DNA from 2 places in the Colwellia sp. BRX8-4 genome. Region 1 is predicted to be linked to the other one. Evidence: riboswitches for the same ligand, from Rfam matches in the RefSeq annotation. Region 1 holds a riboswitch; the other holds the start of a gene.
The links. A riboswitch is a leader RNA that binds a small molecule or an ion and turns the genes downstream of it on or off. The one in region 1 is predicted to bind thiamine pyrophosphate.
Positions count from the first base shown of each region.

Region 2: it holds a riboswitch for thiamine pyrophosphate, as region 1 does, so the genes downstream of both, H4J56_RS11250 (TonB-dependent receptor) here and thiC (phosphomethylpyrimidine synthase ThiC) in region 1, are expected to answer to the same signal.

Region 1 is NZ_JACGVS010000001.1:181,041-188,882, reverse strand. It holds gene H4J56_RS00820 (FAD-dependent oxidoreductase) at 1-592, opposite strand, end outside; gene thiC (phosphomethylpyrimidine synthase ThiC) at 600-2,561, opposite strand; TPP riboswitch at 2,667-2,788, opposite strand; gene H4J56_RS00810 (M1 family metallopeptidase) at 2,963-4,639, shown strand; gene H4J56_RS00805 (outer membrane beta-barrel protein) at 4,735-5,244, opposite strand; gene H4J56_RS00800 (tetratricopeptide repeat protein) at 5,399-6,340, shown strand; gene H4J56_RS00795 (S-(hydroxymethyl)glutathione dehydrogenase/class III alcohol dehydrogenase) at 6,535-7,683, shown strand; gene fghA (S-formylglutathione hydrolase) at 7,705-7,842, shown strand, end outside.
Region 2 is NZ_JACGVS010000011.1:130,795-138,636, forward strand. It holds gene H4J56_RS11225 (serine/threonine protein kinase) at 1-733, shown strand, start outside; gene H4J56_RS11230 (thiol:disulfide interchange protein DsbA/DsbL) at 775-1,407, shown strand; gene H4J56_RS11235 (TVP38/TMEM64 family protein) at 1,438-2,106, opposite strand; gene H4J56_RS11240 (SHOCT domain-containing protein) at 2,118-4,223, opposite strand; gene H4J56_RS11245 (single-stranded DNA-binding protein) at 4,269-4,919, opposite strand; TPP riboswitch at 5,039-5,157, shown strand; gene H4J56_RS11250 (TonB-dependent receptor) at 5,247-7,370, shown strand; gene H4J56_RS11255 (hypothetical protein) at 7,430-7,636, shown strand.

The DNA.
Region 1 (7,842 bases):
TCGATTTTTGCTGTTCAATGTTAACGACAGGTGAACTTTCTAACCAAGTAACGCTACTTTTTTCTAGCTGCTTTTGCAGGGCTTTTAGTAATTTACGATTACCTATTTGCCCTTCTTCAGGTAAAAACAACCCATGATTAAAGCGATGAGCTAATTCGGGCTCAAGGGCAAGTATTTGTTGGCGATTCAGTTGCTGTAGCTGATGTTGCGGATAATGATTTTTGATATAAGCCATGAAACGCTGATAATCGCCTTGGTCTTGTTCATGGCTAACCATTAAGGTGCCTGCTTGTTGAAAATAAGTGTAACTGTCTAATTTAGCAAGAATCTCAGGCCAAAGCGCTAATGACTCAAAGCCCATTTCAACAATATTACGATCGCTATGCATAGCTTCACCTAGCGGCGTTAATAAACCGGCAGCAGCATAAGCGGCACTTTGGTGGCCCTGTTTATTATCTTTATCAATCAAGGTCACTTGATGACCTTGATTAACCAAAGACAATGCCATTAAACGACCCACTAACCCTGCGCCAATAACAACGATATTGGCACAGATTTGAGTAGGTTTAGGGAACTGTTGAGAAATAGTCATCGGCTGACTATTTCACCTGATGGTAAATTTCACTACCGGTCGCTTTAAATTCCGCCGACTTTTCAGCCATGCCTTGTGCAATATCGGTTGGCGTTGCATCTAAAACAATGACTTCGTCAAGTAACTGTATTTCTATTTTATTGCTGGCTTCAAGACCCGCGGCATAATCACGTACTTCCTGAGATATTTTCATCGAACAGAATTTTGGCCCACACATAGAGCAGAAGTGGGCAACTTTACCTGATTCTTGTGGCAAGGTTTCATCGTGATAAGTCTTGGCTCTTTCAGGGTCTAAACCGATATTAAATTGATCGTACCAACGAAATTCAAAGCGCGCTTTGCTCATGGCATTATCGCGAATTTGCGCCCCCGGATGACCTTTTGCTAAATCGCCGGCATGGGCTGCAATTTTATAAGTCATTAAACCTTCTTTAACATCTTCTTTATTGGGTAAGCCTAAATGTTCTTTAGGAGTGACATAACAAAGCATGGCACAACCGTACCAACCAATATTAGCGGCGCCAATACCCGAAGTAATATGGTCATAACCCGGTGCAATATCAGTCGTTAACGGACCTAACGTATAAAAAGGTGCTTCACCACAATGTTTAAGTTGCTCGTCCATATTTGCTTTGATCATATGCAGTGGCACATGCCCGGGGCCTTCAATAATCGTTTGTACATCATGCTGCCAAGCAATTTTAGTTAATTCGCCTAAGGTATGTAATTCGGCAAATTGTGCTTCATCGTTGGCATCAGCAACCGAGCCCGGGCGTAAACCGTCGCCGAGTGAAAACGAGACATCGTATTGCTTTAATATTTCACAAATATCTTCAAAGTGGGTGTATAAAAAATTTTCTTTATGATGCGCTAAGCACCACTTCGCCATAATTGAACCACCACGTGAGACAATACCGGTGACACGCTTAGCGGTCATTGGAACATAGCGTAATAATACACCGGCATGAATGGTAAAATAATCAACACCTTGCTCGGCTTGTTCGATAAGGGTATCGCGGAAAATTTCCCAGGTTAAGTCTTCTGCCACGCCATTTACTTTTTCTAGCGCTTGATAGATAGGCACCGTACCAATGGGCACTGGCGAGTTGCGCATGATCCATTCGCGGGTTTCATGAATATTACGACCCGTTGATAAATCCATTACCGTGTCTGCGCCCCACTTGGTCGACCAAACCAGTTTTTCTACTTCTTCTTCAATGGAAGAGGTCACCGCCGAATTACCAATATTGGCATTTACTTTAATTAAAAAGTTACGACCAATAATCATCGGCTCACATTCTGGGTGGTTAATGTTTACCGGAATAATTGCTCGGCCACGCGCGACTTCATCACGGACAAACTCTGCGGTAATTTGCGCTGGAATACTGGCGCCAAATGACTGACCTTTATGTTGTAGTAGTAAGGTTTTATCTTTGACCTCTTCACGTTTTAAATTTTCACGAATGGCAATATATTCCATTTCAGGGGTAATGATCCCTTGGCGAGCATAGTGCATTTGGGTAACGTTTTGACCTTTTTTAGCGACACGCATTTTAGGTAAGTGTTCAAAGCGTATCGCGTCAACACCATCGTCAGCTAAACGTTGTTGAGCATAAGTAGAGCTATTTGATGTTAAGAGCTCAACATCACCACGACTATCAATCCAACTTTCACGCAGGCGAGGAATACCTTTGTGTACGTCTATCTCGACACTTTCATCGGTATAAAAACCTGAGGTATCGTAGACGCAAAGAGGTTCATTTTTTTCGTAGGTTGGCTTATCTTTATTACCCGCTAATAAAGTATCAGACAAGGTGATTTCGCGCATACCTACCTTGATATCGTGAATTTTACCTTGCACATAAACTTTTTTAGAATTTGGGAATGATTGATCAGAAACGTTTTTTAAGAATGTTTCAGCTTGTTCGCGACGTTCTCTGCGAGTGAGTTTGTTAGCTGGTTTGGTCATTTTTTTGCCTTTTAATAATATGCATTTCGTTATAAATGCACGAATAAAAAAGACGAAGTGTAGAGTGAGGAAAAAATAAAAAAGTGACGAATTAATCCTTTAACTCTTTTATTTTACCTTGTTCCCTTACGCAGATATTAATCTGATCAGGTTCTACGGATCCCGCTTTCGCGATCTCAGCTTTGAATATTTCTTTAGAAATAATCTCAGCACTCCGACAAGTAATTGTGGTGATTCTATCGTATTAGTTTCAAAATACGCAATCATAATGTTGTATTTGGTTATAATTAATTTTTAGATAACGATGTGAGTCGTTGACAGATCTTACCCTTTTTAGGGTTCACAATTTATATTACACAATGCTAGTATATTGTATACGAGAGAGTGTTAGGACAATAACAATGATAAAAAAACGGATAACGACTTCACTTGCTGGCTTAGTTTGCGCTATGGTTTTTGCTGGGCATGTTAGCGCGAGTAATTGGCAACAAGAAAGTGGCAAAGTAACGCACCAAGAAAAATTACGGGGTACTATTACACCAGAAAGAAAGTGGTGGGATTTAATTCATTATCATCTTAATGTAAAAGTTGACCCTGAAACTAAGCTTTTTTCAGGTAAAAACACCATGACTTATAAGGTGTTAGCTAAAGGTGAACGTTTACAAATAGAACTACAGGCGCCAATGAAGCTTGAGAAAGTACACCAAAATGGTAAAGCGCTTGAAGTAGAGCAAGATGGCTATTCTTATTTTATTACCCCAGCCAGTAAGCAAGAAATAGGCTCGGAGCAGAAGATAACTATGTACTTCTCTGGACAGCCCGTTACCGCAAAAAACGCCCCATGGGATGGCGGTATTACTTGGAAGAAAGACAGTAATGGCCTCGACTTTATTGCCACTTCAAATCAAGGCATTGGCTCTAGTATTTGGTGGCCAAATAAAGATCATCCTGCCGACGAACCCAACAATGGCGTGTTAATCAGCGTTGAAGTGCCAGAACATTTAATGGATGTGTCTAATGGTCGATTAATTAAAGTTGAACACAATAAAATTGATAAAACAAAAATTTATCATTGGCAAGTTGTGAATCCTATTAATAATTATGGGGTCAATATTAACATTGGTGACTATGTTCATTTTGGTGAAAAGTATCAAGGTGAAAAAGGTCAGCTTGATATGGACTACTATGTTTTACGGGAAAACTTAGCGAAAGCAAGAAAACAGTTTAAAGAAGCGAAACGAACCATTGAAGCGTTCGAGCATTGGTTTGGTCCTTATCCGTTTTATGAAGACAGTTATAAACTGGTGGAAGCACCATATTTAGGGATGGAGCATCAAAGTTCGGTGACTTATGGTAATGGTTATCAAAATGGTTATTTAGGGCGTGATAGAAGTAGTACTGGCCCAGGATTATTATTTGATTTTATTATTGTTCATGAATCAGGTCACGAGTGGTTTGCCAATAACATCACCAATAAAGATGTTGCTGATATGTGGATCCATGAGAGCTTTACTAACTACTCAGAAAGTCTATTTTTAGAGTATCATTTCACTAAAGAGCAAGCCTTTGAATACGTTCGTGGTCAACGGATGAATATTGGTAATCAATCCCCTATTATTGGCGAATATAATGCTAATCGCGGTGGTTCTGGTGATATGTACGATAAAGGTGGCAATATGCTGCATACCATTCGCCAAGTGATTAATAATGATGAAAAATGGCGAGAAATACTCCGTGGATTAGGTAAGGTTTTTTATCATCAAACAGTGACTACCCAAGATATTGAAAACTACATTAGCACACAATCAGGTATCGACTTAAGTAAGGTCTTTGATCAATATTTACGTGATATACGTATTCCCACTTTCGAATATTTTATCAAAGATAAAGTGATGAAAATTCGTTGGGGTAACGTGGTTAAGGGGTTTGATATGCCGTTACGCGTCACTATTGCCGGTAAAACACAGTGGCTAGCACCAACAGCAACTTGGACTACTGTTGAACTTGAGCAGGAAAACCCAAATATAGCCGTTGATGCTAACTTTTATATTTCGACGCTCAGTGTTTTAGGTCATTAGTTTTAAAAATTAAAGTTTTAAAAATTAACGATATAAAATTAAAAAGGAGAGCTTATTGCTCTCCTTACACGTCAACGTTCAGTTAAATATTGCGCTTAAAAAGCGTATTTAAAACCAACAGAAAGTAATTTAGTACCGTCATACGTTTCATAAGAGGCTTCAACGCTCACTTTTTTATTGAGGCTATAACCAACACCAGCGCCGATGCCAAATTCCCATGAATCATCAGACGCTGATTCGCCACGGTAGCTTGCTTTGAGGTCTAAGTTTGCATAAGACGGCATTACATAAACATATGCGCGATTGTTGAAGTCATATTGACCACGCAAAGACAAAGCGAGTAAGCTTTCTACTTCAATTTTAGCACCGTAAAGTGAGTCGTCACCAACACCAGAACCGAGACGAAGTTCAGGCATCAAGTAAAAATTTTTCGCTGAATTTTCAATTTTATATGCCACTGAGCCATAGATAAAGTTCAAAGAAATATCGTCGCCATCAGAGCTATCAGATAACTGACCGAATCCACCGCCCACTTGCCAATCAGCAGCTACGGCTGTTAGGGAAAGACTGAAAAAAGTGAGTGCAATAGCGGTTTTCTTAAACATAATAAATCCTTTATTTTATTTGGGTTAACTTTAGGTTAAATTAAGGTGAAGATTTCGCGCAGAGCTTAACACCAAGATATTTTTTGTTCAATAATCTTTAATAAATTATAGTCCGGCACTTGGCAATTAATAACATCAGTGGCAATATTTAACGATGAATAAACATTTTTTTATCTCTTCAAAACTTTATTTACTTGGACTTATAGCACTATTATTGTGGGTTTTTTGCTTACCGGTTGCAAAAAGTTATGCAATGAAAAGTGAGAGCACAGCAAAGCTATGTCAGCGCTCGCCATCATCATGCCTAGAAAAAGTTAATATTGAATTAACCCAAGTACAGCCGAAAAGCCGCATCTGGTTTAGCTTAATGCAATTCAAATTATCCTCGCTATTTATTTTGCAACACAGTGATGAGCTTTACCAAGAAACAAAGCGTTGGATAAACGATGAAGACCTACCGATCCCTTTTCAAGTCACTCTTTACATGTATTATGCTAAGTGTTTACTTAGTCATGGCGACTTAGTAGAAGGGAAGCGTTATATTTATAAAGCAAAAGCACAATTAGCAATAATGAATGAAGTTTATCCATCTCCAATTAAACTTATTGAAATTGCTAACTTACAAATGTTTATTGGTGAGTTACCTGAAGCCTATGAGTCACTTAATGCTTTAAAAGAAAAATATAAAAACAGTCATAATCCGCAGTTTATGATGGATCTTTTTGGTCATTTAGGGCATGTCGCTAGGCAACTTGAATTGTATGATGAAGCGCTTGCCCACTGGTATGCAACCGTTCCTTGGAGTTATAAATATGGTAATGAACAACAAATAGCGACAGTACATTTTAATTTAGCGCAAGCACAACAACACGCTGAACAATTCTCATTGGCTGAAAAAAGTTATTTAGCCGCAATTAAGCATGCTGACATTGCTTTAGATGTTGTGAAAGCCTCTCATGCAAAATTGTACTTAGCCGAAATAAAGTTGCTGGGCGGTGATAAAGAACAAGCCGAGGAGTTATTACTGGCCATTAACGAAGAACTCTTAGCGCCAAACCTGCTATTAAAGCTTAATGACCTTAAGGGTGAATTATAAAACCTTTAAGAGGGAGTCGATAACAAAGCATACTGCAAAAAGGTTTGATAAATCCTTATGGTGAATATCTCGCCATCATAGTAAAGCCCAATTTATTAATCGGGTTAACATAATTTTATCCATTTCAATAGGCTGTTATTCCTGATATTTATCCACTATCATTGTCTTTAAAGAATGTAATCAGGTCAATTCATATGTCAGCAGTTACGCAAAAACTAAACACCATCAAATCTAAAGCTGCAATTGCTTGGGGGCCAAATAAACCCTTAACAATTGAAGAAATTGATGTAGAACTTCCCAAAAAAGGCGAGGTTCTCGTTAAAATCATCGCTTCAGGCGTTTGTCATACCGATGCTTTCACGCTTTCAGGCGAAGACCCTGAAGGAATATTTCCAGTCATTTTAGGGCATGAAGGTGGCGGAATTGTTGAACAAATAGGTGAGGGTGTCACCAGTGTTGCGGTTGGCGATCATGTAATTCCTTTATACACACCTGAATGTGGTGAGTGTAAATTCTGTAAATCGGGTAAAACCAACCTGTGCCAAAAAATTCGTGAAACCCAAGGTAAAGGCTTAATGCCTGATGGCACCTCGAGATTTTCATTAAACGGCAAAGCTATATTTCATTATATGGGCTGTTCTACTTTCTCTGAATATACTGTTTTACCTGAAATATCTTTAGCGAAAGTTAACCCTAAAGCACCGCTTGAAGAAGTGTGTTTATTGGGTTGCGGGGTAACTACCGGCATGGGCGCAGTCATGAATACGGCGAAAGTTGAAGTAGGCGATACCGTGGCTATTTTTGGTTTAGGTGGTATTGGTTTGTCGGCTATTATTGGCGCTGCTATGGCGAAAGCAAGCCGTATTATTGCGATTGATATCAACGAAAGTAAATTTGAGTTAGCCAAAAAGCTGGGTGCAACAGACTGTATTAATCCAAAAGATTACGATAAACCTATTCAAGACGTTATTGTTGAATTAACCGATGGCGGTGTTGACTACTCTTTTGAATGTATCGGTAATGTTAATGTGATGCGTTCGGCCTTAGAGTGTTGTCATAAAGGCTGGGGTGAGTCTATTATTATTGGTGTTGCTGGCGCAGGGCAAGAGATTTCAACCCGCCCATTTCAACTGGTTACCGGTCGAGTATGGCGCGGTACTGCCTTTGGTGGGGTGAAAGGTCGCAGTGAGTTACCTGAGTATGTTGAACGCTATCTTGCTGGTGAATTTGCTTTAAACGACTTTATTACCCATACCATGTCGTTAGAAAAAATTAATGAGGCCTTTGAATTAATGCACGAAGGTAAGAGTATTCGTAGTGTTATTCATTTTAACCATTCGTAAGTACCTAAAAGGTTGAAGATCATGTTAGAAAAAATTAGCAGTAATAAAATGTTTGGTGGCGTTCAAGAGCATTTTCAACATCTTGCTGAAAGTCTAAAATGTCCGATGCGTTTCGCTATTTATTTACCTGAGGGTGCCAGCAAGCATTCACCAGTGCCG
Region 2 (7,842 bases), on a different contig from region 1:
AGTTGCGCCGTTAAAAATTGGTGGTGAATCGCTTTTTTCTCATCAAGGTTTTCATTTTGCTATCTACCCTTGTCGAGGCGGACGTATTTTCGAAGTAGACAATTTAGATCAGCTTGAATGGATGGGACGATTTTTAGGGCGTATTCATGCCGTCGCAGCGACAAAACCTTTTAAACATCGCCCGACCTATAACAAGCAAGAGATGCTTTTTCAGGCCACCGATATTATAAAAGACTCTGGTTTTGTGCCACATTACCTAAGCAAAGCTTTCTTTACTATTTTAGAACAAGTGGTTGATATTGCAGCGCAGCAATATCAACCCAGCCATGAAATACGTTTACACGGTGATTGTCATGCCGGTAATATTTTATGGACAGACAAAGGTCCACATTTTGTCGATTTAGATGATTGTCGCATGGGACCTGCTATTCAAGACCTATGGATGATGCTTTCAGGCGATCGCCAACAACGGTTATTACAACTTGATACTATGCTTTCGGGATACGAAGAATTTTATTCATTTGAACCCAAGCAACTTATTTTGATAGAATCATTACGTACCATGCGTGTTGTTAATTATATGGCTTGGTTATGTAAGCGTTGGCAAGACCCAGCGTTCCCGCATAACTTCCCATGGTTTAATACCGATAAGTATTGGGAACAGCAAATTTTAATGTTGAAAGAGCAAGTGTCTGCCCTTCAACAGCCACCATTAAGTTTATTACCTGCATAATTATTAATAGCGCAGGGCTATTGTTTGAGGAAAAACGTTAAATGAAAAAATTATTGAGTTTATTTGTGATGTTATTATTGCCATTAATGGCATCAGCAGCAAATTATCAAGAAGGTACGCATTACACGATCGTGAGCGAACAGGCGACCAAAAAGCCTGAAGTACGTGAATTCTTTTCATTTTACTGTCCACATTGTTTCAAGTTTTCACCTTTCATGACTAGCGTTAAAAAGCAGTTACCAGCAGGAGTTAAATTTGAATTCAATCACGTTGATTTTTTACGCGGCGCTTCTCAAGTTATGCAGGAAACGTTAAGTAAAGCGGTAGTTGTTGCCGAGCAAATGGACATGGAAAGTAAGCTAATGGGCGCACTTTTTAATTATATTCATGTGCAGCGCGCAGTCTTTACTTCTGAAAAAGATATTCGTAATGTTTTTGTTTTGAATGGCGCTGACGGCGAAAAGTTTGACAAATTAATGAAAAGCTTTGGTGTAAATAGCCAAGTAAAACAAATGAAGAAAAAGCAAACCTACTACGCAAAAAGTGGTGGTTTAACTGGTGTGCCAGCCGTTATTGTTAATGGCCGCTACAAAATTGAAAATGCAGGTTTAGACAAAAACAACTTTGAAGCTGATTATAATAACTTAGTGAAGTATTTGTTAACACTCAACTAAATGACCGTTAGCAACACAATAAAAAAGGAGCTAAATAGCTCCTTTTTTATTGTGTTTTTTTTCTTTTTTATACAATAAATAGCCAAAAATTAACGCAACAACCAGTAAAGATAAACTCAGTAATATTTGCTGTTCCTCACCAACTTTAATACCTGCGCCCAGTAATGAAAATATCAACATCTGTGGAATAAAGCCAACACAAGTGCCTGTAACATATGGGATAAACTTTACCTTAGCCATGCCTGCCAATATGTTGGTTAAAAAGTTTGAGCCCGCAGGTAACAAACGAATGACTAGGGCTTTGCTGAAGGTGTCCGTTGAGAAAAAAGCAGACAGCACCATTACTTTGTCGGGGTAAGCGTCAAGCACCCTTTGTCTAAAAAAGGTTTTTGCGATAAATAACGTTAGCATGCAACCGAGTGTTGCCGCTAAAGTGGCCAGCAGCGTCCCATAAACAATGCCAAAGATGTAACCACAAGAAAAAGCAGCGACTTGCCTGGGTAAACCGATACTGGTCAGTAATGCCAATAGGCTTAAAACCATTAACACCCCCAGATATCCTTGAGGAATAAACTGGTCAAGTAGTGGCTGTAGGTTGTTGTTTTTCAATACATCTAAAGAAAATAACACGCTAAAAAGAATGGCAATACTAATTAATGTGGTCATTAAAAAAAGTGTTTTAGTTTGTTTGCTCAGCATCTCTATCCATATTAAACAATCATATCTGATAAAATTTTCGCTTTAGCTAAACTAAACTCTTCATCGGTTAAAAAACCCTGTTGTTTTAAATCAACAAGCTTGTCTAGCGCACTTATTAATTCCGAGTCATGAACAACGATGTCGTGCAATACCGCTGCGGTTTGCTTACTAGGTAGCGGTTCTTCTATTACGGATGTATCAATGCTTTCAGGCTCGGCCTTTTTTTTCTTAAAACCTTTTTTTATCGCGCTCTTAACTATGGTTACTTTCAGCGGTCGTACCGTTGTTGCTTCTGGATTCAGCTGGCTGGCAATAAACCAACTCCAATCAATTAATGACTCTAAAATATCAAAATATTTAGCTTTGGTTAGACGCTGGTTACCTTTTCTAAAATATAAGCATACAACATATGTTTTAGCGTTTTTATCGGTTAAATAAAGCAGGACTTGTCGAGTTTCATCATCAATAAGCTTATGGCGATGCGCTTGATTAAATGACAAGCGCAGTTTGTTCTCGCATTGCTCATTGTAACCATGGTCAATATCTTCATTAATAATACTGACGTTGTTATCGTTTACCCAAATTTCACTTTTAACTATATCGGCAGTAGCCAATTGACTGTCTATTTCTGACTGATGGCGCTTGTAAAACGATACGGTTGTTTGGCTAGTATCGAGTTCAAAGCGTGCAAACATACCTCTTAATTTTGCTTTTTGATTAACCGTTTTTAGTCGTAATCGATAAAACACCACCGCAACCACCAATATAAACAGGGTAAGCAGTAGTTTGCCATAAGCGCTATTGTTGAGTGGCGCCGATTGTTCATCACTTTTATTATCCACCTGAATACGCTTACTATTGTCACTTTTTAACGGGATAGCCTTTACCGATAATAATTGTTTATTGGTTAAATCTAACAGTAAGGGTTCGCCGTTGTGATCAAAGAGTAATGACACTTTATTTTTTGGAGAAAGCTCATCACGACTAAAAGACAAAATAGGTAATGCAGCAGCGCCACTTTGAGCCTCACTATTTACCATCGTGGTATTCAATTGGGCAAGTTGCCAATTTTTTGTATCATTAATAAGATATAAGACACTACCTACAGACGCTTCTAAGTTTCGCCCATAATAAGGAAAAATATTTCCATCAGTTCCTTGAGTAGATTTCAGCGGAAAAACAAGGTTATTTTGGTAAGAGTCTCGCCAGTCAGCACATTTATCAGCAACAACAACTTGGTGACCGCCATCGTAGTCATGTTCTACGAGTAATGCGCCATAATGTTTTTTTGACCACGAAAAAGAACTAATGCTTTGAGCGCCTAAAATAAAGATCTCATTGTTAACGTCGTTTGTTTTCATAAAAGGGTTACTACTTGGCACCCTATAATTTCTTAAGCCAAATTTCTCAGGATTAATGCGCAACACAACACCAGAATACAAAGCGCCTTCGCTAGCGTTTGGTAAGCTAGTGTTACTGTCAGATAAAGCAACAAGCATTAAGCCATAATCATCGTGCCATACTTTATTATATGGATTAAAGGCAATTTTCTGTATTTGATGTGTGGCAGTTGGCACCGCAATTCTCAGCACTTCTCTGCGTTGCTGCACATCAATTTTAATTGCCGCTGTGTTGTCGTATTGCCACTGTGTTATCACAGCGTCAAATGGCAATGCAACGGGATCGGCTAACAGCGTTAATCGCGCAACATTATTATTTGATTTAGCGGGCTCAATATGTGCAGTAAAAAAGTTTTGGAAGCCAGTTTTATCTGCTAACGAAAAACTGGGGTGTAACGTTAGCGCGGTTAATTTAACTTGTTTATCGGTAGTATGATTATTTAGAGGTAAGCTTGCTAAAAAAGTGAGCTTGGCATTATTAAGTAAAGACAATTCGCCAGCAGCGTCTGCAATTAAGTATTGCTGCTTATTCTCACTATTAACAGGTAATGCAATAACGGTTGTTTTATTGGTTGAACTTAGGCTAGGCAGCTGCGCTAAAACTTCGAGTTGAACTTCTTCAGCAATCGTTGTTAAGGGCGTTAATAGGCAGTAAAAAGCCAGCAACACTGGAAGTGTTTGCGTAGTTATTTTTTTTATATAATGAAAAACGTCCATATTTTGCCAACAATCCTAATTTTATAAAATTATAGGTAATCCATTTTAATGTTTCAATAAAATGACTTGGTGTGAATCAATAAATTGTGATTTTTTACTATCATTGAGATAGCTTAATCTTCCGTCGACAACTAATTGGTCGCCTAGCTCGGCCTTATCTTTAATATAATGTGCTTGTTTTCCCCAGATATGTACCGAACGTTCGATAGAAATATTTTGGGTTTGCTGTGTTATAGGCGAATACACTAAATTATTAACGGTTAAGTTAAGCGCGACTAATTCTTTATTATTCTCGGTTAGTACTAAATTAATATCGCTGCTTATTTCACCACTCATATGCACTTGGTTTATTGATTGGGCGTAACCCTTTGCAAATGTTTGTGCATAAGTGGCGTGTAATATTTCACGGTTAGCTTTTTTACTATTAAGTAAATAGCCTTGCACTAAAATAACATCACCCTTTTGCGAGTGAATAAGTGAACGATCAACAATATCACCAATAACTTTAACCGTATGATAACTCGTCCATTCTTTAAACTGTTGGCTCGTTTTGTCAAACCATCTGCTATGGGTCGCTAATACTAACTCAGCTACAGCAAGGACCGGGTTTGCTTGATAACGAATATCAGGCTTAGCAACTAAATTTCCTAATAAGGTTACTGAACATAAATGATTTTGGCTTAGATGATTTGTCATGGCAATTTAATAAAAAAAACTATAGTGCTAATTTACTGAAAATCATCAGATTAAGCAAATACATGATATTAAATAACCATAATTTTTCTGTACTTTGATGATAAAATTGTTAGTATGCCGAACAAACCAAGGGGTGCAATAAAAAGCTGTTGTTAATAGGCTTTTGTATTGCTGAGAATTTTTACCCTTAATACCTGAAACGGATAATGCCGGCGTAGGAATGGTTAATATGTTGAATACTTATCGTAAACACTTTGTGTAGGTGCTTACTTACGGTGTATTTGCCTTATTGCTCTTTTTGCTTGCATGCCACAAAAAGAGCCCAGTATGAATTTTATAAAATCTCCTATTTCAATCGCGGTAACAACGACTTTATTGACTTTTGCTAGTGTCACACAAGCAAATGAGTCAAATGATATTGAGCGTATAACCGTCACTTCTAGTTTCAATAAGCAATCTTTAGCGCAAGCCCCTACCAGTATTGCAATCATCGACCAACAAAAAATAGCTGAGCAGGGCATTCAACATTTTGAAGAAGTTATTAATGGTGTCGCCAACTTAAATTTCTCTGGTGGAACATCTCGTCCGAAATATTTACAAATTAGAGGCGTCGGTGAACGTTCTGAATACCGCGGTGCGCCAAACTCATCAGTGGGCTTCATTGTCGACGATATCGATTTGTCAGGCTTGGGCATGGCAGCTTCTATGTACGATGTTCAACAAGTTGAAGTCTTAAGAGGTCCACAAGGTACACGTTTTGGTGCCAATGCGCTTGCGGGTTTAATTTACATAAAATCAAAAGACGCAACAGAATTACCCGAGCATGGTTTTAAAGTAACGTTAGGCAATGACGACTTAATTAATGTTGCCGGTTATAGCTCTGGTGCTGTCACCGAAGACTTAAATTACCGCATATCATTAGAGCAACATCAACAAAACGGTTATCGCGACAATCTTTATCTAAATAGAGATGATACTAATGGCATTGACGAGTTTTCTGGAAAGTTCAAATTGCAATATACGGCAACAGAAGATTTAAGTGTTTATTTTACTTATATATTTGCGGATAACGATAATAGTTTCGACCCATGGACATTAGATAACAACGGCTTTAATACGATCACGGACAACCCAGGTGTTGATAATCAAAAATCGCATGGCGGGGCACTAAAATTTAGCTTTGAAGGTTTGTCATTTGCAAAATTCGAAGCGATAAGCAGCTATACCAAGACAGAGCATCAGCACGCTTATGATGGTGATTGGGCAAACGCAGATTATTGGGCAAGTAAAAGTTGTGATGGTGCGCCATGTGAATACAGTTACCTTTGGGACAAACGCGCCGATAGAGATGTATGGTCACAAGAGTTTCGATTATCATCAAATGACGGCTCAAGAATTTTTGACAATACAACTGCTTGGCTAGTGGGTACTTACATTAGCAAAATGAATGAAGATAACGACCTTGACTCTTTTTATAATGGTTGGGAAGACGAAATACTCGACTCTACATACTCAGCTAATAATTATGCAATTTTTACCCAGTTAGACAGTGTTCTTAGCTATGGCCATGAATTATCAGTAGGTTTGCGCGTTGAAAAACGTTCAACCGATTATAGCGATAGTGCTGGCGATGAGTTTGACCCGTCTGAAACCATGTGGGGCGGACACATCGCCTTGAGTAAGATCATTAACAATGAGCATTCTGCCTATGTTCGTGTCGCGCGTGGTTACAAAGCGGGTGGTTTTAATATGGATTTACCCGAGCAATTAATCCAATTTAAAGAATTTGATACCGAAGTCTTAGTCAATTATGAATTAGGTCTGCAATCGAATATGCTAAATAATACCTTAGTCAGTCGACTAGCCTTATTCTATATGGACAGACAAGATCAACAAGTTAATGCTTCTCAACAGAACCCTGATAAGCCACAGCAATTTACCATTTACACGGCAAATGCCACCAGTTCAAGCAGTTACGGTTTGGAACTTGAGTTAACATACCAAGTTAATAATAATTTAACGATCGACTCGACAGTGGGCTACCTAAACGCAACATATGATGTTTATGGCTATTCTGACAAGTACGGTACAAACATTGACATTTCAGGACGCGATTTAGCACACGCACCAAGCTATACCTTTAGCCTTGGCTCTACGTATCGAAGCGATAATGGCGTTGTTTTCAATGTGAACTGGTCAGGAAAAGATGAATTTTTCTTCTCTGATAGCCATGACGAAAAAGCGTCAAGTTCAAACTTATTGAATGCGAAAGTTGCTTATGAACTCGCTGATTGGTCTATTTCACTTTGGGCTAGAAATATTACCGATGAAAAAATCGCAACACGCGGCTTCTTCTTCGGTAACGAACCTGATTTAGATTGGGTAGCCAAAAAATATCAACGCTTTGGCGCACCAAGACAAATTGGTGTAACGTTTGATTATAACTTCTAAGGTTAAGCACTCTTCAGCTAACACGCTATCATCCTGAAGTAGCATGCCGTCATGCTGAATTGATATGCCATAATGCTGAAGTAAAACGCCGTCATGTTGAAGTAACACGCCGTCATGATGAACTAACACGTCGTCATGCTGAATTTATTTCAGTATCAGTATTCGTGGCTTCAAGTAATGAGATCCTGAAACAAGTTCAGGATGACGGGGTGGGTCAGGATAACGGGATTTTTAGCTTGGCAGAGCAGTTATTAAAAGCGCCTTGACGTTATGTTGAAGTAACATGCCGTCATGTTGAACTAACACGTCGTCATGCTGAATTTATTTCAGTATCTGTATTCGTGGTTTAAAGTAATGAGATCCTGAAACAAGTTCAGGATGACGGGGGGTGTTCAGGATGACGGGATTTTTAGCTTGGCATAGCAGTTGTTAAAAGCCGTCATGCCGTTATGTTGAAGTAACATGCCGCCAT